DNA from 3 places in the Azorhizobium sp. AG788 genome. Region 3 is predicted to be linked to each of the others. Evidence: predicted binding sites of a transcription regulator. Region 3 holds the regulator's gene; each other region holds the start of a gene.
The links. Region 3 encodes LexA, which represses DNA repair genes until DNA is damaged. Its sites were predicted from a motif close to TGTTCNNNNTGTGTTCNG; they were not measured.

Region 1 (6,801 bases), on a different contig from region 3:
CGGGACGGAGGCCTGCGGCGAGAGCCACCGCATCCGCAGCCATCACCATCTGCTTCTGCCCCTGTCGTCCGACCAACACGAGCGGCGTTTCAGCCGGAGGCGCTGCTGATCCAGCCTTCCTCCGCCACCTGTCCGTGGGCCAAGTCGGAAGCCAGATGGAGACGACCCTCGGCATCACACGCGTCCACTTCGAAATCAGCACTCTCGCCCGCCCGGGAACGGATCAGTTCGACGAGCCATCGGTGTCGTCCGACGCCCGGCACGGGTAACGGCCTGGACGGCAGGACGGAGACCCTCCAGCGGGTCATGGCTGCGGTTGGCTGACCAAAGTCAGCCGCATCCGCAGGCCGTCGCCACCGTCGGAGGGCTATGCCCATCGTGCCCGTCTCCTCCGCACGCAGTTGCAGGCGGCGGGAGGCTGTCATGGACAACCGAGCGACTTCACCCACGACGACGCCGAGGCCGCCATGACGAAGACCTTCCTCGAGACAGGTCAGGATGGCCTTGTCGTCGCCGGCCTCCACATAGATCACTCGATCCGGAGGGAGGCCCGCTTGGGCGAGTGCCGGGGCAAACAAGTCCGCCCGCGTGATGCACCAGAGGATCTGGCCGCGCGTACGCGCGGCGATACCCGCCACGAAGAGCGCCGCTGCCGCGCCGTCGACCGCTCCGTTGCCGCCTCCCGCGACTTCGTGCAAGGCCCCCATGGCTAGTCCACCGCCGGGCAAGCGCCCATCCATCGCGGCAACGCCAAACGGCAGAACCCGCCTGATCCGACGCCTTGTTCCCTCGATGCTCTCGATCCGTTCCCGCAGGGCCTCAACGACGGTGTTGCGGCTTCTCCCCGAGCCACCGAGCGGGCCCGCAGCGTCAATGCTGGCACCCATCGAATGCTTCCACGCGCAGAGCCAACTCCGTCAGCCAATGCTCTTCCCATTGCAGCCAGACCGCTTCCCTTTGCTCGGCCGTATGGACCGGCGCCGCGGTGGCGCAGGCATGGCCGCTCAGAGGTTCGGAGGTCGCTAGAAAGGTCGGCAATGCGATGTCGTCCGCGCGAAAGGCATCGCTCGGCATGGTGGTCTCCGGGGCTGAACAGCTCTATGGATTCCACGAGAACAAAATGAGAACAAGCGAAATCTGTCAGGCACACGCGCTGGCTGTGTTTACCGGGGACGGCATCGAACCAGCATGTGCCGTCGGGCGTTCCAGCCACTCACCTCCACGCCGAGGGCCTCCCATGAGGATAGCGACTTTCAACGTGAACGGCGTGAACGGACGCCTCGATGTCCTCCTGCGTTGGCTTGCTCAGGATCAGCCGGACGTGGTCTGTCTTCAGGAATTGAAGGCTCCCCAAGATCGCTTTCCCATCGCCGCATTGGAAAAGGCCGGATACGGAGCGATCTGGCAGGGCCAGAAGGCATGGAATGGCGTTGCCATCCTGGCGCGCGGAGAGACGCCCCTGGAGACCCGTCGAGGTCTTCCCGGCGCGGCGGACGATATCCAGAGCCGTTATATCGAGGCCGCCATCGAGGGTATCATCGTGGGATGCCTCTATGCGCCCAACGGCAATCCGGCACCCGGAGCCAAGTTTGACTACAAGCTGCGGTGGTTCGAGTGCCTCAGATCATACGCTGCCGGTCTTCTCGAACTGGAATTGCCGGTCGTGCTCGCCGGAGACTTCAACGTTATGCCGACTGACCTGGATGTCTACGCTCCAGAACGGTGGCGGGATGATGCTCTGTTCCGGCCGGAGGTGCGCAAGGCGTTCGCCGCCATGACGAACGACGGCTGGATCGACGCCATCAGGCACCTGCATCCGGACGAGCGCGTTTACACATTCTGGAAGTACCTGCGGAACGCCTTCGGCCGCGACGCCGGGCTCCGGATAGACCATTTCCTCGTCAGCCCGGCACTGGCCGGCGACCTTGCTTCTGTCGGCGTGGATCGCGACGTTCGAGGATGGGCCCACGCGAGCGATCATGCACCGGTCTGGCTCCGCCTCCGATGACGGAGCAGTGCACGAAGTGAGAGAACTCTCCCCGTTGGGCTCCTGTCGCCCCCCTGCTATGGTCGAGGGCGGTCGCGCCGGAAACATCTTCGATGTGCAATCTGTACAGCGTCACCAAGGGCCAGCAAGCCATCCGTGAATTGGCCAACGCCATGCGGGATACGACCGGCAATCTCCCCCCACTGACCGGCATCTTTCCCGATCAGTTCGCACCGATCGTGCGGACTGCCGCAGATGGGGTCAGGGAACTGGCTATGGTCCGGTGGGGCATGCCTTCATCCGGCTATGCGCAATTGGAAGCCACGAAGAAGCGTGCGGCGAAGCTGGAGGCGAAGGGAAAGTCTTTCGACTTCAAGGAGCTGTTGCGCCTCGAGCCGGACGGCGGGACGACCAATGTGAGGAACACTGGTTCCAGGCACTGGCAGAGGTGGCTTGAGCCATCGAACCGATGTCTCGTGCCTTTCACGAGTTTCAGTGAACACAACAAGGTCTTCGGGGGCGATGTCTGGTTTGCCTTGGACGAGACGAGGCCTTTGGCCTTCTTCGCGGGGATCTGGGTGCCCTCATGGACCTCCGTTCGAAAGGTCAAGGAGGGCGAGGTCACCATCGACCTTTTCGCCTTTCTGACGACGGAAGCGACCGAACCTGTCTTATCAGTCCACCCAAAGGCGATGCCGGTCATTCTGACAATGGAGCAGGAACGCGAGATCTGGATGACGGCGCCCTGGGAGGAAGCGTCGGCCCTCCAACGCCCCCTCCCGTCCGACACCCTCCAGATCGTCGCCCGCGGCCGCAAATGGGACGGCCTTGATCCGGCAGAAGCCTGACCAACGCGTCGCGGGCAGGACCGCGGGGCGCGGAAGCAGGTGTTTGTTGCCTTTTTGTTCTCATTTCGCTATTAAAAGTTTGGCTGGTGACTCAATCACCCCATGGCCTCCACCGCATCTGCAAGCGAGCAGCACGGGCGACGAAGATGGGACCCGGCGACGCAAACCGATCAAGCGCGCCCACACGCAAGATCATCCACGTCGACATGGATGCCTTCTACGCATCGGTGGAGCAGCGCGATAATCCTCAACTCCGCGGCAAACCCGTGGCCGTTGGCGGGTCAGCCGCAAGGGGAGTTGTCGCAGCAGCGAGCTACGAGGCCAGGGCTTTTGGCGTGCATTCCGCGATGCCATCGGTGACCGCGAAGCGGAAATGCCCGGAGCTGATTTTCGTCCCGCCCCGCTTCGAGGTTTACCGAGCAGTCTCGGGGCAGATCCGGGAGATTTTCGCTGAGCACACCGACCTGATCGAACCGCTGTCGCTCGATGAGGCCTATCTCGACGTCACGGTGAATCGCAAAAGCATTCCGGCAGCCACGGCCATTGCAGAAACGATCCGCGCGAGGATCAAGGAGGTGACGGGCCTGAACGCATCTGCTGGCATCTCCTACTGCAAGTTTCTTGCGAAGACGGCCAGCGACCTCAACAAGCCGAACGGTCAGGCCGTCATTACCCCTCGGATGGGGCCGGCTTTCATCGAAGCTCTGCCGGTGAAGAAGTTTCACGGCGTCGGACCGGCAACGGCCGCCAAGATGGCGCGGCTGGGGATCGCCACCGGCGCTGACCTCAGAGCGAAGTCGCTGGACTTCCTTCAACAGCACTTCGGCAAATCGGGCGCCTGGTATTACCGGATCGCGCGCGGCATCGACGAACGGCCGGTTGAGCCCCACCGGGAGCGAAAATCGATCGGCGCTGAGGATACCTTCGCAATCGACATCTTCGATTTCGGCAAGGCCCGCCAGGAGTTGGAGCCGCTCGCAGCCAAAGTCTGGCGCCATTGCGAAGGGCGCGACCTTTCCGGGCGCACAGTGACCCTCAAGGTGAAGTACGCGGACTTCCAGCAGATCACCCGAAGCCGCACCCGCAACGCCCCGATCACGGGCGCCATCGATCTCGAGCGGTTCGCGGCGGACTTGCTGGCGCCCCTCTTCCCTCCACGGAAAGGCATACGTCTTATCGGCGTGACCGTCTCATCGCTGGAGGCCTACGGTCCAGATCTGATCGGAAGGCGCCAGCTTGCGCTCCTATAGACCTCACATGGCCTTACGGCGGCAGACAGCGTGAACAACCCTGCCAATGCAGCCACATCATTCCGTGCCGAAAAATGTGCGCCATGCTGCGTATATGGGTAGAGCCCACAGGAGGAGGCTGATCCCCGTATAGAACGCACCTGCAACAAGCCGCTTCCAGATTGGCGCCTCCGACGAGGTCCAGATGCGGCTGAGATCTATCTCTTTATGAAACCTTTTCTGCTGCAAAGGGCCGCTCCACTGCAATCATTCTCTCAGAGATATTCGAATATACGAAAACTCGCCAATCCTACGCAAATGCAGATGCACACAGCAGATATCATCTATATGGGAACCGATTATCCCTTTCGATCCACGGAGATTTCGCCAGACGCAGCCAACAAGTCGTCAAAATAGCATCGCATTAGATAATGCCACGCGGAAGCGGCCCGAGCGCCATAATCACTTATTCGCGGTCGCCGCATGTAAGGCAGACAACCAGCAGCTCAGATTCGATAGCAAGCAATTGACCAATTGATGACCTATCCCCTTGCGGCAACACGCATTCCTTGGCAGCATGCTGCGCCAAGGTGGGGACTATGGTCACGACGATTGTTGAGGTGCCATCCAATTTTGATGGCGTGGTGGAGCGGTCTGTTCTGCGGCTGGAAGCACGCTTTCCAGCAATCCGTTTCGAACGACGCCCTCAAGGCATCTTCGTATCGGGAGCTGTCGACGAGGCTGCCATACTAGGCCTGCGGTCAGCCGTCCTTCACACGCTCTACCGTGAGCGCATCTATCTTGAAACGCTGCCCATGCGCGAGGCCTTACTCTCGGCGGTCATGCGATGAAGGTCTGGCCGCTGCGCTTCCGGCATGCCGGTGACGACGCGTTTATATTCTCCGATGACGCGGGCGGCTTCTTCAGGGGATCAGAAGCCTTCTTGCGCCGATACGCGGAAGCTGGTCTCGATGACCACGACCGGGCATTCCTTCTCGAGGGCGGCCACGCCTATCGCCGCGAGCTGGACTTGCCGTACACGGCCTTCGCCTATCGCTGGGCAGCGCGGCAGGCCGTCCGCCGGACGATCTCCTACGTCGTTTTGGTCCCGACGCTGCGATGTGATCTCACGTGCTCCTACTGTCAGGTCTCCAGGGCCGCCTTGAATGCGCAGGGCTTCGACTGGACCGAGGAAACCGCTCGGTACGTGGAGGACTTCCTGGGCGGCCTCGACACCGAAGACGTGAAGGTGGAATTCCAAGGGGGAGAGCCCCTCCTGAGGCTCGATCTCCTGGAGCGCATCCGTTCTTTCTGCCGGTCGCGCTTCCGGCGTGCGGAGTTCGTCGTCTGCACGAACCTCCAGAACGTCGATGAGGCCGCCTGGCGGTTTCTCGAGGCACCCGATACCTTTGTCAGCACATCGCTGGATGGCGATGAAGCCACGCACCGGCGCCAACGCACCAAGACCGCTCCGGGAACCGAGGCTTTCTTCCAGAACCTCGACGAGGCCGTCCGCCGTCTCGGCCCCGGCAAAGTATCAGCCCTACCGACGATTGACATCGACGCCCCGCCCGACGTGGAAGCGATGATCGACAATTTCGAGCGGCGCGGCATTCGGTCAATCTATCTGCGGCCCGTGAACCATCAGGGCTTCGCACGTCGCGGTCGTGAGCCCGATGCGGCGCTGGATCGCTGGATCGCCTGGCACGCCGCTTTCGTCGAGCGGCTGATCGAGCGCAATCACCGAACTGGGTCGAGCCTCGAGGAGTACTATTTCAGCCAATGCCTGCGACGGGTTCTGCGCTTTGGTGCGGACGGTCACGTCGACCTCCGAAACCCCAGCTTTTTCGCGTCGGACTACATCGTCATTGATCACGATGGCACCTTCTATCCGACGGACGAAGCCCGCATGCAGTCGCGGATCGGTCGGATCGACCTATCCGTCGGCAACGTGCGGGACGGCCTCGGCCGGGCGAAGATCGACACACTGAATTCGTGTTCGTTGAACAATTTCGACCCCGACTGCATCCACTGCGCCTTCCAGCCGTTCTGCGGCTCGGACGTGATCGATGACATCTCGCGATACGGGACCATCGACATACCGCGGACCGAGACATGGTTCTGCCGCCGGCATACGGCCCTCTTCGACAAGGTCTTCGAGCTTCTCTATCGCGATGACGAGGCGACGCGCCGATCCCTCGCCCTGTGGTTGGGCATCCCGGAGTGGACGGACAACCTCGTGCGGGTGCACCAATGATCCCTCTCCGCATGCGAGCGCACTCCTCCGTCGACGAGCCCTACGTTGTCAGATTGAACTCGGAGGCGCGGGCGTTCGGCCTCGATGCATCGGGCACCCGCACCTCATTCGATGCCGACCTTGTGGAAGCCACGCCGGATGGATTGACCTACGTTGGGCCCCGCGGCCGCGTCGACATCCTTGGCGCCGATGCCTTGGACATCGATGGCGACGTCCTCCTCGTCCTTCCCGGCGGGCGGGCTGCCCAACGCCTCGTGCGCGCTGCATCCCGCCACAACACGTTCCTCGTCACCGAGAGATGCGACCAGCTCTGTGTGATGTGCTCGCAACCGCCCAAGGAACATCACTCGGACTGGTTTCCCTTCTTCGAGGCAGCAGCTCTCCTGGCTCCGCGGGACATGACACTGGGCATCTCCGGGGGCGAACCGACCCTGTTCAAGTCTGAGCTCCTTCCCATGATGGAACGGGTGCTTTGGACAC
Region 2 (6,801 bases), on a different contig from region 3:
CAATCGAATGTCAACGTCACGCTCGGCGCGGCCGGTGGCAGTGCGCCGTTCAATGTGCTGGGCAACCTGACGCTGGACGGCACCTTGAACGTGACGGCCGATGCCGGCTTCGGGGCCGGCAGCTATCGCATCTTCGGCTATGGCGGCACGCTTACCGACAATGGCCTCGACGTGTCGCGCGGCGGTGGCTTCGTCGGCGTCATCCAGACCTCCGTGGCGGGGCAGGTCAATCTGCTGGTGTCGGACATCGGGCAGACCATGCAGTTCTGGAACGGCACGACCACGACAGCGACCGGAACGGTGGTGGGCGGCAGCGGAACCTGGACGGCCGGGCCCCAGACCAACTGGACCAATGCCGCAGGCACCGCTCCTCAGCCCTGGAGCGCCGGGTTCGCCATCTTCCAGGGCGCGGCGGGCACAGTCCGCGTTGATACCAGCGCGGGCACCGTCGCAACCACCGGCATGCAGTTCGTCACCAACGGCTATCTGGTCACCGGCGATGCCCTGACCCTGTCCGGCACCGCCCAGGCGAGCATTCGCGTGGGCGACGGAAGCGCGGCGGGCGCCGGCACGGTTGCCACCATCGCCAGCGCCCTCACCGGCACGGGCGGCATCAACAAGAACGACCTCGGCAAGCTGATCCTGACGGGCACCAACACCTATACGGGCGGTACCACCGTCACCGCCGGAACCCTGGTGGGCAGCACCACCAGCCTCACCGGCAGCATCATCGACAATGCCGCCCTGGTCTTCAACCAGACCACCACGGGCACTTATTCCGGCACCATCTCCGGCACGGGCTCGCTGACGAAGACCGGCGCGGGCACGCTGATCCTGACGGGCACCAATACCTATACGGGCGGCACGCTCATCTCCGAGGGCACGCTCCAGATCGGCAATGGCGGCGCCAGCGGCTCCATCGTCGGCAACGTCGTCAACAACGCCACGCTTGTCTTCAACCGCTCCGGCACCTACGACTTCCCCGGCACCATCACCGGCTCGGGCGCGGTGATCATCACCGGCGGCTCCACGGTGAACTTCACCTCGGCCGCCGGCTACAACGGCAACATCGGCGTTGCGGATTCCAGCTTCGTCCTGTCGCCCAATGCCGTGTCCCGGTCGAGCTACACCATCGGCACCGGCGGCACGATCTCCGGCACCGGCACCATCGGCGGCCTCACGGTGGCCTCCGGCGGCACGGCGGCGCCGGGCTATTCGCCGGGCACCCTTACGGTCGCCGGCAACGTCACCTTCCTGCCGGGCTCGGTCTATAGCGTGGACGTGACGCCCTCCGGCGCCCACGATCTCATCACCGCCTCCGGCACTGCCAGCATCCTCGGCGGCACGGTGGCGGTGAATGCGACGGCGGGCGGCTACAGCCCGGTCACCACGCTCACCATCCTTCAGGCCTCGGGCGGGGTGAGCGGGACATTCGCCAGCGTCACCTCCAACCTCGCCTTCCTGACGCCGCTGCTGAGCTATGACGCCAACGACGTCTATCTGACGCTGCGGCGCAACGACATCAGCTTCGCCAGCCAGGCGCTCACCGCAAACCAGCGGGCCGTGGCGGGGGCTGCCGACGGGCTCGGCTGGAGCAACCCGGTCTATTACGCCCTCGCGAACCTGCCCGTCGGTGCGGCGCCCGCCGCCTTCGACAGCCTGTCGGGCGAGGCCTATGCCTCCTCAAGCACGGTCATGCTCCAGCAGTCGATCTATCTGCGGGATGCGGTGGGCGCGCGGCTCGGGCAGGCGCTCGCGCCGGCGACCGCGCCCGGCGGGCCTGAGACGGCGGCGCTGGCGCCGGGCCTGACCCCGACGCTCTGGATGCAGGGCTTCGGTGCCTGGGGCAATGCCTGGGGCAACGGCAATGCGGCGAGCGTCAGCAGCGACATCGCCGGCGTGTTCGGCGGCGCCGACGTGGCGCTGGGCGATCGGTGGCGCGTCGGCCTCATGGGCGGCTACAGCCGCACCACGCTCGATGCGAATGCCCGCAACAGCTCCGGCACCATCGACAATTACGACATCGGCCTCTATGCGGGCGCCCGCTATGGCGACCTCGGCCTGAAGGCCGGCGTCAGCTATACGTGGCACGATGCGGCCATGACCCGTAGCGTGGTGTTCAGCGGTTACAGCGGCCGCAACACCTCCGGTTATGACGCCGGCACGACGCAGGTGTTCGGCGAGGCGGGCTATACCTTCCGCATGAACGGCATGGCACTGGAGCCCTTCGCCGGCCTCGCTTACGTGCACCTCGCCACCAACGGCCTGACCGAGACCGGCTCGACGTCCGCCCTCTCGGTCAGCACCGGCGACATGGACACGGTGTTCTCGAGCCTCGGCCTGAGGGTGGGCAGCAGCCTGACGCTGGTGCCCGGCCTGACGGTGAGCCCGAGCCTCAGCCTTGCCTGGCTGCATGCCTTCGGCGATGTGGCTCCAGCCTCCACCACGGCCTTTGCGACCGGCTCACAGCCCTTCACGGTGACCGGCGTGCCGCTCGCCCGCGACAGCGCCCTCATCGGCGCCGGGCTCGACTATCGCATCAACGCCAATGCGGTGCTCTCCGCCACCTACAGCGGCCAGTTCGCCTCCGGCATCCAGGACAACGCCTTCAAGGGCATGCTGACGGTCAACTTCTGACCTCCATTTCCCGCCGGGCGCGCCATTGTGCGCCCGGCCTCCCGCATCCCCCGCCACCAGTTATTCCGGACAACGCCTCTGAATGCTTCGCCGACGAGGTGGACGCGCCGGACGGCGCCTCACGATCGAGCGTGACGCCGCGAACGGAGCCGCTTGCCCGTCGTAAAGACGCCGAAGCTGGCTGACTGATCCGATGGAAAGACCGGCAAAGAAAAAGGCGCTGCCCAGCAGCGCCTTTAGGTCTTGTCCAACAGGATAAGGCGCTTCAACACCCAACCCAGCGCGCGCTCACCTCATCGCTAGAGGCGGCCAAAGCATGCGTGGTCGGGGAGCCCTGCGCGCCGCTGTGCCTCAGAACGGGATTTCGTCGTCCATATCGTCGGCCGGGCGACCGCCACCCGAGCGGGCACCGCCGCCACCGCCGCCGCCTCCCGACCGGGCCGGGCCGCCGCCGAAGCCGCCGCCCCCACTGCCGGAATAACCGCCGCCGCCGCCGAAGCCGCCGCCCCCACCGCCGGAATAACCGCCACCGCCGCCGGAGACGCGCTCCATGGGACCGGAGGAACCGAAATCGGAACCGCCGCCATAGCCGCCGCTGCCGCCGCCGTAATCATCCCCGCCCTCGCTGCCGCCGCCGCGACCGTCGAGCAGGGTCAGTTCGCCGCGATAGGGGCGCAGCACCACCTCGGTGAAATAGCGCTCGCCGCCATTCTGGTCGGGCGCTTTGCGGGTCTCGAGCTGGCCTTCGATATAGACCTTCGAGCCCTTCTTCAGGAACCGCTCGGCTACGCCCACGAGGTTCTCGTTGAAGATGGCAACCGAATGCCACTCGGTGCGCTCGCGCCGCTCGCCGGACGCCTTGTCGCGCCAGGTCTCGGACGTGGCGATGCGCAGGTTGCACACCCGGCCGCCATTCTGGAAGGCGCGGATCTCCGGATCCCGGCCCAGATTGCCGACCAGGATCACCTTGTTGACGCTGCCGGCCATTCGGGTCTCCGTTCTCTTGTCTTCACGTCTGCTGATGAGGTCTGACACCGGAGGCCGCCGATCAGCGCCTGGGCGCACGGCCCTCAGACCTTGCTCGCACCGTAACGGTCCTGCCGGGCGAAGCGAGGGCGCGCGCCCGTTGTCCACCAAAATGGCCCAGGCAACCCCCAATGTTCCATTTATGTTCTAGCGCGTGCCCGATATTTCCACAAGCTACGGTTTCAAGCTTTTTTACTGGCCCGACCCGCACGTTCCTGTTACGTTCCCTGCTGCATCGCACGCCGCTTCCTATATGAGCCCCGTTGCAGGCACCCTGCCCGCCCCTCGATGGAGCGGGAACGACGGTGCCGGCGGCACGGCGATGCGGGCCGGAAGCCGAGAGGCGGATTGAACATCCGCGGTCGGTTCCCTGCCGTACAGACGCTGTTCTGAAGCTGCCACCGGCGACGGCTGGCCGCGATCCGTCCGTTCTCTGCGGGCCCCCGCCCGCCAGCCCAAGCTCGAGACTCATGAGCGACCGCAAGCCCTCCTCCCGCGCCGTCACTGCCCCCAAGGACCGACGCGATGCCCGGCTTCTTTCCGTGCGCGGCGCGCGCGAGCACAATCTCAAGAATGTGGATCTCGACATTCCGCGAGACAGCCTCGTGGTGTTCACGGGCCTCTCGGGCTCGGGCAAGTCCTCGCTTGCCTTCGACACCATCTATGCGGAAGGCCAACGGCGTTATGTGGAAAGCCTCTCGGCCTATGCGCGCCAGTTCCTGGAGATGATGCAGAAGCCGGACGTGGACCAGATCGACGGCCTCTCCCCCGCCATCTCCATCGAGCAGAAGACGACCTCGAAGAATCCCCGGTCCACCGTCGGCACGGTGACGGAGATCTACGATTACATGCGCCTGCTCTGGGCGCGCGCGGGCGTGCCTTATTCCCCCGCCACCGGCCTGCCCATCGAGAGCCAGACCGTCTCCCAGATGGTGGACCGGACCCTCGATCTGCCGGAAGGCTCGCGCCTCTACATCCTCGCCCCCGTGGTGCGCGGCCGGAAGGGCGAATACCGCAAGGAGATGGCGGAGTTCCTCAAGAAGGGCTTCCAGCGCGTGAAGGTGGACGGCGCCTTCCACGAGATCGCGGAAGCCCCCGCCCTCGACAAGAAGCTGAAGCACGACATTGACGTGGTGGTGGACCGCGTGGTGGTGCGCGCCGACATCGCCGCCCGCCTCGCCGACAGTTTCGAGACCGCGCTCGGCTTGGCGGACGGCATCGCCGTGCTGGAGTTTGCCGACCAGAAGGAAGCGGACGGCAGCCCGAAGCGCGTCATCTTCTCGGAAAAATTCGCCTGCCCGGTCTCCGGCTTCACGATCCCGGAAATCGAGCCGCGCCTGTTCTCCTTCAACAATCCCTTCGGTGCCTGCCCGGCGTGCGATGGTCTCGGCGTGGAGCAGACCATCGATCCGGACCTCGTGGTGCCGGACAAGAGCCGCACGCTCAAGCAGGGCGCCATCGCCCCCTGGGCCAAAAGCACCTCGCCTTATTACGGCCAGACGCTGGATGCGCTCGCCAAGCACTACAAATTCAAGCTCACCGTGCCCTTCTACGATCTGCCCAAGAAGGCGCAGGACGTGATCCTGTTCGGCTCGGGCGAGGAGGAGATCGCCTTCTCCTATGACGATGGCCTCAGAGCCTACGAGACGAAGAAGACCTTCGAGGGCATCGTGCGCAATCTCGACCGCCGCTGGCGGGAGACGGAGAGCGACTGGGCGCGCGAGGAAATCTCGAAATATTTCTCCACCGTGCCCTGCGCCACCTGCGCGGGCTATCGCCTGAAGCCCGAGGCGCTGGCGGTGAAGATCGCCGGCAACCATATCGGCCAGGTGGGCGAGATGTCCGTGCGAAGCGCCAGCGCATGGTTCGAGGATCTGCCCGGCACGCTCTCCGACAAGCAGAACGAGATTGCCGCCCGGATCCTGAAGGAGATTCGCGAGCGCCTGCGCTTTCTCATGGATGTGGGCCTCGAATATCTCACCCTCGGCCGCTCCTCCGGCACGCTTTCCGGCGGCGAGAGCCAGCGCATCCGCCTCGCCTCGCAGATCGGCTCGGGCCTCTCGGGCGTGCTCTATGTGCTGGACGAGCCCTCCATCGGCCTGCACCAGCGCGACAATGCGCGGCTGCTGGAGACGCTGAAGCGCCTGCGCGATCTCGGCAATACGGTGATCGTCGTGGAACATGACGAGGATGCCATCCTCGCCGCCGATTATGTGGTGGACGTGGGGCCGGGCGCCGGCATCCACGGCGGGCGCATCGTGGCGCAGGGCACGCCGCAGGAAATCCTGGCCGACCCCGCCTCCATCACCGGCAAGTATCTCACCGGCGAGCTCTCCGTGCCGCCGGCCCCGCGCCGCAAGCCCAATCCGCGCAAGATGCTGAAGCTCTCCGGCGCGCGCGGCAACAATCTGAAGAATGTCACGGCAGAAATCCCGCTCGGCCTGTTCACCTCCATCACCGGCGTCTCGGGCGGCGGCAAGTCCACGCTGCTCATCGACACGCTCTACAAGGCGGTGGCGCGGCGGCTGAACAATGCCCATGACGCCCCCGCCCCCTTCGACAAGCTGGAGGGGCTGGAGCATCTGGACAAGGTCATCGACATCGACCAGTCGCCCATCGGCCGCACGCCGCGCTCCAATCCGGCCACCTATACGGGTGCCTTCACGCCCATCCGCGAATGGTTCTCCGGCCTGCCGGAAGCCAAGGCGCGCGGCTATGGTCCGGGGCGTTTCTCCTTCAATGTGAAGGGCGGGCGCTGCGAAGCGTGCCAGGGCGACGGCGTCATCAAGATCGAGATGCACTTCCTGCCGGACGTCTACGTCACCTGCGACGTCTGCAAGGGCAAGCGCTACAATCGCGAGACGCTGGAAGTCACCTTCCGCGAGAAGTCCATCGCCGACGTGCTGGACATGACGGTGGATGAGGGCGCCGAATTCTTCAAGGCGGTGCCGAGCGTGCGCGACAAGCTGGAGACGCTGGCGCAGGTGGGCCTTGGCTATATCAAGGTCGGCCAGCAGGCCACCACGCTCTCGGGCGGCGAGGCGCAGCGGGTGAAGCTAGCCAAGGAGCTCTCCAAGCGCGCCACCGGCCGCACGCTCTATATCCTGGACGAGCCCACCACCGGCCTGCACTTCCATG
Region 3 (6,801 bases):
GAGATGGTGCCAGTGGACGAAGCCGTGGGCCGCGTGCTCGCGGCCCCGCTCGCCGCCCGCCGCAGCCAGCCGGGTGCCGACATGTCGGCCATGGACGGCTATGCCTTCGCCTATCCCGAGACGCTGGACATCCCGCTGACCCTGAAGGTGGTGGGCGAATCGGCCGCTGGCCGCGCCTTCGACGGCGCCGTGGGGCCGGGAGAAGCCACGCGTATCTTCACCGGCGGCGTCGTGCCGCCCGGCGCGGACACCGTGGTCATCCAGGAGAACACCACGCGGGACGGCGACAGCGTCACCATCACCGTGCCGCTCGCCAAGGGCCGCAATGTGCGCAAGGCGGGCTTTGATTTCGCCGCCGGCACCGCCCTCTTGCCGGCCGGCCGGCGGCTGAATGCTCGCGACGTGATGCTCGCTGCAGCCGCCGATCACGCCATCCTGCCGCTGGCCCGCCGCCCGCGGGTGGGAATCATCCAGACGGGAGACGAGCTGGTCTATCCCGGACAGGCCACCGGCCTCCTTTCGGAGGTGGTGGTGTCCAACGTCTATGGTCTTGCGGCGCTCGCGCGCGAAGCGGGCGCGGAGGTGATCGACCTCGGCCTCGTGCGCGACGGCATGGACGAGACCCGCGCCGCCATAAGCCGCGCCCGTGACCTCGGCATCGATGTGCTCGTTTCCTCTGGCGGCGCCTCCGTGGGCGAGCATGATCTGATGGCCCCGGCACTGAAGGCCGAGGGCATCGCGCTCGCCGTGCACAAGATCGCCTTGCGCCCCGGCAAGCCGCTGATGTTCGGCGCCGGCGGCAACATGCGGGCCCTCGGCCTGCCGGGCAATCCGGTCTCGGCCTATGTCTGCGCCGTGCTCTTCCTGCTGCCCATCCTGCGCCGGATGCAGGGCGAGGATGCCCCGCTGATGGCGACGCGCCCGGCGCGGCTCGGCACCGCCATGCCGGCCAATGACACGCGCATGGATTTCGTGCGGGCGCGGCTGCGTTTCGAGGACGGGCAAGCCATTGCCCATCCTCTGACCAATCAGGACAGCAGCATGCTCTCGGCTCTCGCGAGCGCCGACTGCCTGCTGATTCGCCCCGCTCATGCGCCCGAGGCAAAGGTGGGCGACCCGTGCGAAATCATTCCGCTCAACGCCTGAGACCGGCGTTTACCCGATGTTGAGGCTTGTGGAACAAACAAGAAACAGGTACATAATGTTCCTGATTTGTTTCGCAGGGCGCGGAGCGGATCGTCTCCCGGTCCGATGGGCCTGGTCGCAAGGGGCGGAACCACACGATGCTCACCCGCAAGCAGTATGATCTTCTGCGCTTCATCCATGAGCGCCTGAAGGAAACGGGCGTGCCTCCCTCCTTCGACGAGATGAAGGAAGCATTGGATCTGCGCTCCAAGTCCGGCATCCATCGCCTCATCACGGCCCTTGAAGAACGCGGCTTCATTCGCCGCCTGCCGAACCGCGCGCGGGCGCTGGAGGTGGTGCGCCTGCCGGATAGCGCGGCGCCGGGTCTCGCGGCCGCCCGCAGCGGCGGGCGCGGCTTCTCACCCAGCGTGATCGAGGGCAGCCTCGGGCGCGTGCGCCCGGTGGTGGATGACGAGGAACCAGCCGCCGTGGTGGCCGTGCCCGTCATGGGCCGCATTGCGGCCGGCTCGCCCATCTCGGCCATCCAGACCCGCAGCAACACGCTGAACCTGCCCCCCGAAATGCTCGGCACGGGGGAGCATTTCGCCCTTGAGGTGCGCGGCGACAGCATGATCGAGGCCGGCATTCTCGACGGCGACACGGTGCTCATCCGCAAGTGCGACACGGCCGACACCGGCGACATCATCGTGGCGCTGGTGGATGACGAGGAAGCCACCCTCAAGCGCCTGCGCCGCAAGGGCGCCTCCATCGCCCTTGAGGCCGCCAATCCCGCCTATGAAACGCGCATCTTCGGCCCCGACCGCGTGCGCATCCAGGGGCGGCTCGTGGGGCTCATCCGCCGGTACTGAGGGCGCGTTCGGAAGCGCGGTTTCCGAGAGACGGATTGTTTTGGGACAGTGAGATGCAGCGGGACCATCAGGGTTCCTCCTGCGCATCGTCCGCGCTTCGGCGGCCGGCTGTCTCCGTATCGACGACGGGCATCGGCAGATCCGGGAGCACTGGCATCCAGGGCCGCTGAACGCCGACAGGGCGCGTCGGAACAGTTCGCCAGTGCACAGCGAAGGACTGGCGGATTTGCGCCTGAGAAGGCGCTTGGGTCATGGCGCTCCGCGCCGATTGTCGAGGGGCCCTCTCCGTGGGCGTGTGCGGCTGAGCTGACGGAGCGATGGACTTCTGCCTACCCACGGTTGGCTCCTCCTCCACATGTGCGCGCCTGATTGCCCCGGCATCTGCCGTTGGCGGCATCGGCGGCGCTGAGGACATCGGGCGTATCCCGGATTGGGTGCCTCCGTTCCTTGCCGCCCTTATCTCTCGCGCCTTGGCCCAGCGGGCCTGCTGATCGCGCCAGAGCGAGGCCCGGTGATCGGCCGCCATGCGGCGCGGACGCGTGGCCGGCGGGGCCGGCGGCGGACCATCCGGTTCGGCTTGCGCCGATGCGGGTCTCACCTCGGAAGACGAAGCGTCTGTTTCGGACGGCGTTTCAGGACGGAGCTCGGGCGCGGCTTTAGCCTGCACGCTGTTGCCGGATGCAGCCTGTGGCAGCTCCACGGCCGCTGGTGCGGCCTCTCCCATCGCCGGCGGAGGTTCACCCGCGACCCGATGCGGGGTGGCTATCTCCCCTGCCGCCTGCCCCGGTCGATGAAAGAGCGCCAGCGTCCCCGTGCGGCTCATGTCCTGCGGCGTGAACAGGCGGGCGGCGCAGGCCGAAATGTTCTCGGTCGAAGGGACCTCCGCCGTCACCACGAGGCTCGCTTCCCCGCACGCGGCCGGAAGAGCCTCGGCCTTGCGAACCAATACGATCTTCGTGCCGTCCGGGAGCGGCGCCATACAGCGGCGGGCATCGCAGGCAAAGCCCTGCGCCAGATCGGGCGCCTCCGCCGTGCGCGGATCGGCTTCCTTGCTGAGCCACTGCTCCGCCACCAGCCGCGAACTGCGCGCGCCCGCGATGCTCAGGCGCCCATCGCCGCCGCGCACGGCAACGGTCTGGCCGTTGGCGGCAATCAGCACGTCCGGCCGGGGTGGCGCGCCCAGGAGCAGGAGCGCCGCGACGACGCAGGGCACGGCGGCAAGGCGCAGAAGCCCCCGCAGCAGGCAGAGCGCCAGCAAAGCGAGTGTCGCGAAGGCGGCAGTGCCCGCCCCAACCCAATCGGTGCGCATGTCGGCACCGGGCAGGGCCGCAACCACGTCCGACACCTTCACCATGATGTCGATGCCGAGGCCCATCACCGGCCAGGCGATGAAATCCCAGCCGAACGGCAGGAGAAGCACCCCGAGCAGGCCGAAGGGCATGACGAGGAACTCCACCGCCGGCATGGCCGCGAGGTTGGAGAGGAGGCCCATGATGCCCAGGCGCTGGAAATGCAGCGCCGCATAGGGCGCCGTCGCAGCCCCGGCGACCACGGAGGTCATGGAGAGGGCGGCCAAGAACAGGCCCATGCGCGCCAGCGCCCGCAGCACGAGCGGGCCGGCCGCCAGCCGGCCGCGCAGCCCGGTCCATTGCTCGTAGGCCGCCACCAGCGCCAGCGTCGCGGCGAAGGACATCTGCGTGCCGGGCTCCAGCAAGGATTCGGGGCCGAACGCCAGCACCAGAACCGCCGCTACCGCGACCGTGCGCAGAGTGAGCGCCGCTCGCCCCGCGATCACGCCCACCAGCACGATGGCGAGCATCCAGAAGGAGCGCTGGGCCGGCCAGTCATTCCCGGAGAGCAGGAGATAGACGCCGCTTCCCGCGAGCGCCGTCGCAGCCGCCAGAGACTTGATGGGAAACCCCAGCGCCAGCGGGGGGAAGGCCGCAAGGCCGCCGCGCACGAGAAAGAAGAGTGTACCCGCCACCGTGGCCATGTGCAGGCCGGAGATGGAGAGCACATGGGTGAGGCCGGAGACGCGCATGCTCTCTTCCACCTGCGGAGAGATGGAAGCACGGTCACCCACGACCAGCGCCACGGCGATGTCGGCGGCGGTGCCGCTGAGCACGGCGCGGATGCGCGCGCCGACCGCCTGACGCACCTCGTCCACGAGGCGCCCCATGCGCACGCTGAAGGGAGCCGGCTCGGCGAGCGCGATGATCCGCGGGCGACCGAGCCCGAATCCCACCGCATCAATGCCGCGGAACCAGATATTGCGGCCGAAGTCATATCCACCCGGCAGCGCCGCCTCCATGGGCGGCAGCAGGCGGGCCAGAACGGAGACCGGCGTGCCTGCCGCCGGTGCGCTGCCCCGCGCCACCGAGAGCCGCACGAGCTGCGGCTTCACCGCAAGCCCCTTGCCCTCGGCTGTCGTCACCCGCAGCAGAATGCGATCCGCCTTCGCCCGCCGCTCCACCTGCTCCACGAAACCGGAGAGGCGCACCGGTGTCTGAGGCGGCAGGAGCACCGGGTGCGCGATCCATGCGGTGTGTGCGGTAGCGAGGGCGAAACCGCCTCCGACCGCGGTCAGCCACAGCAGCAGCGCGAAGGCCACGGGCCGCGCCCGCGCACAAAGGCTTGCGACTGCGAGGGCGCCGGCAAGACCGAGGACAGCCGGCAGCGACGGCTCCTGCGCCGCGCCGAAATAGAGAAGAATGCCGCAGCCGAAGCCAACCGGCAGCCAGAGGACCAGCCGGCCGGAAGCCGCCTCGGCACGGACGTCGGCCAACAGGCGGTCGCGCAGGCGGCCGAGGAGGGCACCGGGCCACACCGGGGCGGGGATGAAGACCGGGCGCGCGACAGCGCCGCCGAGCACGCCCGCGCGTGCTTCGGCGGGGCGGCCCCGCGCCCCTGCCCGACCGTCCCCCATCGGCCGTGTTCCTTCGCTCCCGCGCCTATGCTACACGGGCGCCTCGCATGCGCCACGGCTTCGTGCGCGTCGGCCTGCTGGCAGGCCTCACAGGGGCGTCTCGCCCACCCGCTTTCCTCCCACGTCCGGCCTTTACGAGATGTCGCAGATCGTCACCCGCTTTGCTCCCTCCCCCACGGGCTTTCTGCATATTGGCGGCGCCCGCACGGCGCTGTTCAACTGGCTCTACGCCAAGGCCAAGGGCGGCAAGATGCTGCTGCGGATCGAGGACACCGACCGCCAGCGCTCCACCAAGGAGGCCATCGACGCCATTCTGGAGGGCCTGACCTGGCTCGGCATCGATTGGGACGGGGACGTCATCTACCAGTTCGCCCGTGCCGAGCGGCACCGGCAGGCGGTGGAGGAGATGCTGTCGCGGGGCAATGCCTACCCCTGCTATGCGACGCCCGAGGAACTCGACGAGATGCGCGAGCTCGCCCGCAAGGAGGGCCGCCCGCCGCGCTATGACGGCCGCTGGCGCGACCGCCCGGCCTCGGAGCGCCCCACCGACCGCAAGCCGGTCATCCGCCTGCGCGCCCCGCAGGAGGGCGTCACGGTGATCGAGGATCAGGTGCAGGGCACCGTCACCTTCCCGAACAAGGACCTGGACGATCTCGTCCTGCTGCGGTCGGACGGCACGCCCACCTACATGCTGGCAGTGGTGGTGGACGACCATGACATGGGCGTCACCAACATCATCCGTGGCGACGACCATCTCACCAACGCCGCCCGCCAGACGCAGATCTACAATGCGCTCGGCTGGGACGTGCCGCGCATGGCGCACATTCCGCTGATCCATGGTCCGGACGGCGCCAAGCTCTCCAAGCGCCACGGCGCGCTGGGCGTCGATGCCTATCGCGACATGGGCTATCTGCCCGCCGCTTTGCGCAACTATCTGGTCCGCCTCGGCTGGAGCCATGGCGATCAGGAAATCTTCTCCACGCAGGAGATGGTCGAGCATTTCGATCTGGATCGCGTCGGCCGCTCCGCCGCCCGCTTCGACTTCCAGAAGCTTGAGAATATCAACGGCCATTACATGCGCGCCAGCTCCGACGCGGAGCTGTTCGACGCGGTGATGGGCCTGATCCCGCACCTGCCTGACGCCGAGCACCGCCTCGCCCGACTGACGGACGCGCGCATGGAGCAGCTGCGCGCGGCCCTTCCGGGGCTCAAGGAGCGCGCCAAGACGCTGACCGAACTGCTGGACGGTGCTGAGTTCATCTTCGCCACCCGGCCGCTGCCGCTGGAGGAGAAGGCGCAAGCCGTGCTCACGGCGGAGGCGCGCGCCCATATCGCCGCCATGATCCCGCAACTTGAGGCGGCCGACTGGTCCGCCGCCGGCACCGAGACAGTGGTGCGGGCCTATGCGGAGCAGGCAGGCGTGAAGCTCGGTGCCGTGGCGCAGCCGCTGCGCGCCGCCCTCACCGGCCGCACCACCTCTCCGCCCGTCTTCGACGTCTTCGCCGTTCTCGGCCGCGAGGAAAGCCTCGCGCGTCTCAAGGACCAGACCGCATGAGGAGCGCGCTTCGCATGGTGGACAGCCCGAGCAAGGATCGCGCGCCCGGTTTCGGCCGGCGCACCCCGGCCGCCGATCCGGTGACCGGCGAGCTCTATCTCGATCTCAAGGGCCTGAAGTGCCCCATGCCTGCCCTGCGCACGCGCAAGGCGCTGGCGGAAGCCGCCTGCGGCACGAGGCTTGTGGTCTCCTGCACCGATCCCATGTCGGTCATCGACATTCCGCATCTGGCGGCGGAGACGGGCAATGTCTTCGAGGGACGCGAAGTGACGGACGGCGTCATCACCTTCCGCCTGCGCAAGACCTGCGCGCCCAAGACTTCTGCG

Region 1: dinB (DNA polymerase IV) is a predicted target of LexA. The motif match lies at 2,880-2,897, and genes of this name have one in related genera.
Region 2: uvrA (excinuclease ABC subunit UvrA) is a predicted target of LexA. The motif match lies at 3,874-3,891, and genes of this name have one in related genera.

Annotation. Positions count from the first base shown of each region.
Region 1 is NZ_SOBM01000006.1:40,393-47,193, forward strand. It holds gene DFO45_RS16210 (DUF6504 family protein) at 1-175, opposite strand, end outside; gene DFO45_RS16215 (ImuA family protein) at 90-887, opposite strand; gene DFO45_RS16220 (hypothetical protein) at 871-1,074, opposite strand; gene xth (exodeoxyribonuclease III) at 1,238-2,008, shown strand; gene DFO45_RS16230 (SOS response-associated peptidase family protein) at 2,101-2,835, shown strand; gene dinB (DNA polymerase IV) at 2,982-4,085, shown strand; gene DFO45_RS16240 (hypothetical protein) at 4,664-4,915, shown strand; gene hxsB (His-Xaa-Ser system radical SAM maturase HxsB) at 4,912-6,321, shown strand; gene hxsC (His-Xaa-Ser system radical SAM maturase HxsC) at 6,333-6,801, shown strand, end outside.
Region 2 is NZ_SOBM01000008.1:231,002-237,802, forward strand. It holds gene DFO45_RS21070 (autotransporter domain-containing protein) at 1-2,637, shown strand, start outside; gene ssb (single-stranded DNA-binding protein) at 2,989-3,624, opposite strand; gene uvrA (excinuclease ABC subunit UvrA) at 4,134-6,801, shown strand, end outside.
Region 3 is NZ_SOBM01000002.1:264,758-271,558, reverse strand. It holds gene glp (gephyrin-like molybdotransferase Glp) at 1-1,146, shown strand, start outside; gene lexA (transcriptional repressor LexA) at 1,284-1,994, shown strand; gene DFO45_RS05265 (ComEC/Rec2 family competence protein) at 2,062-4,920, opposite strand; gene gltX (glutamate--tRNA ligase) at 5,060-6,475, shown strand; gene DFO45_RS05255 (sulfurtransferase TusA family protein) at 6,472-6,801, shown strand, end outside.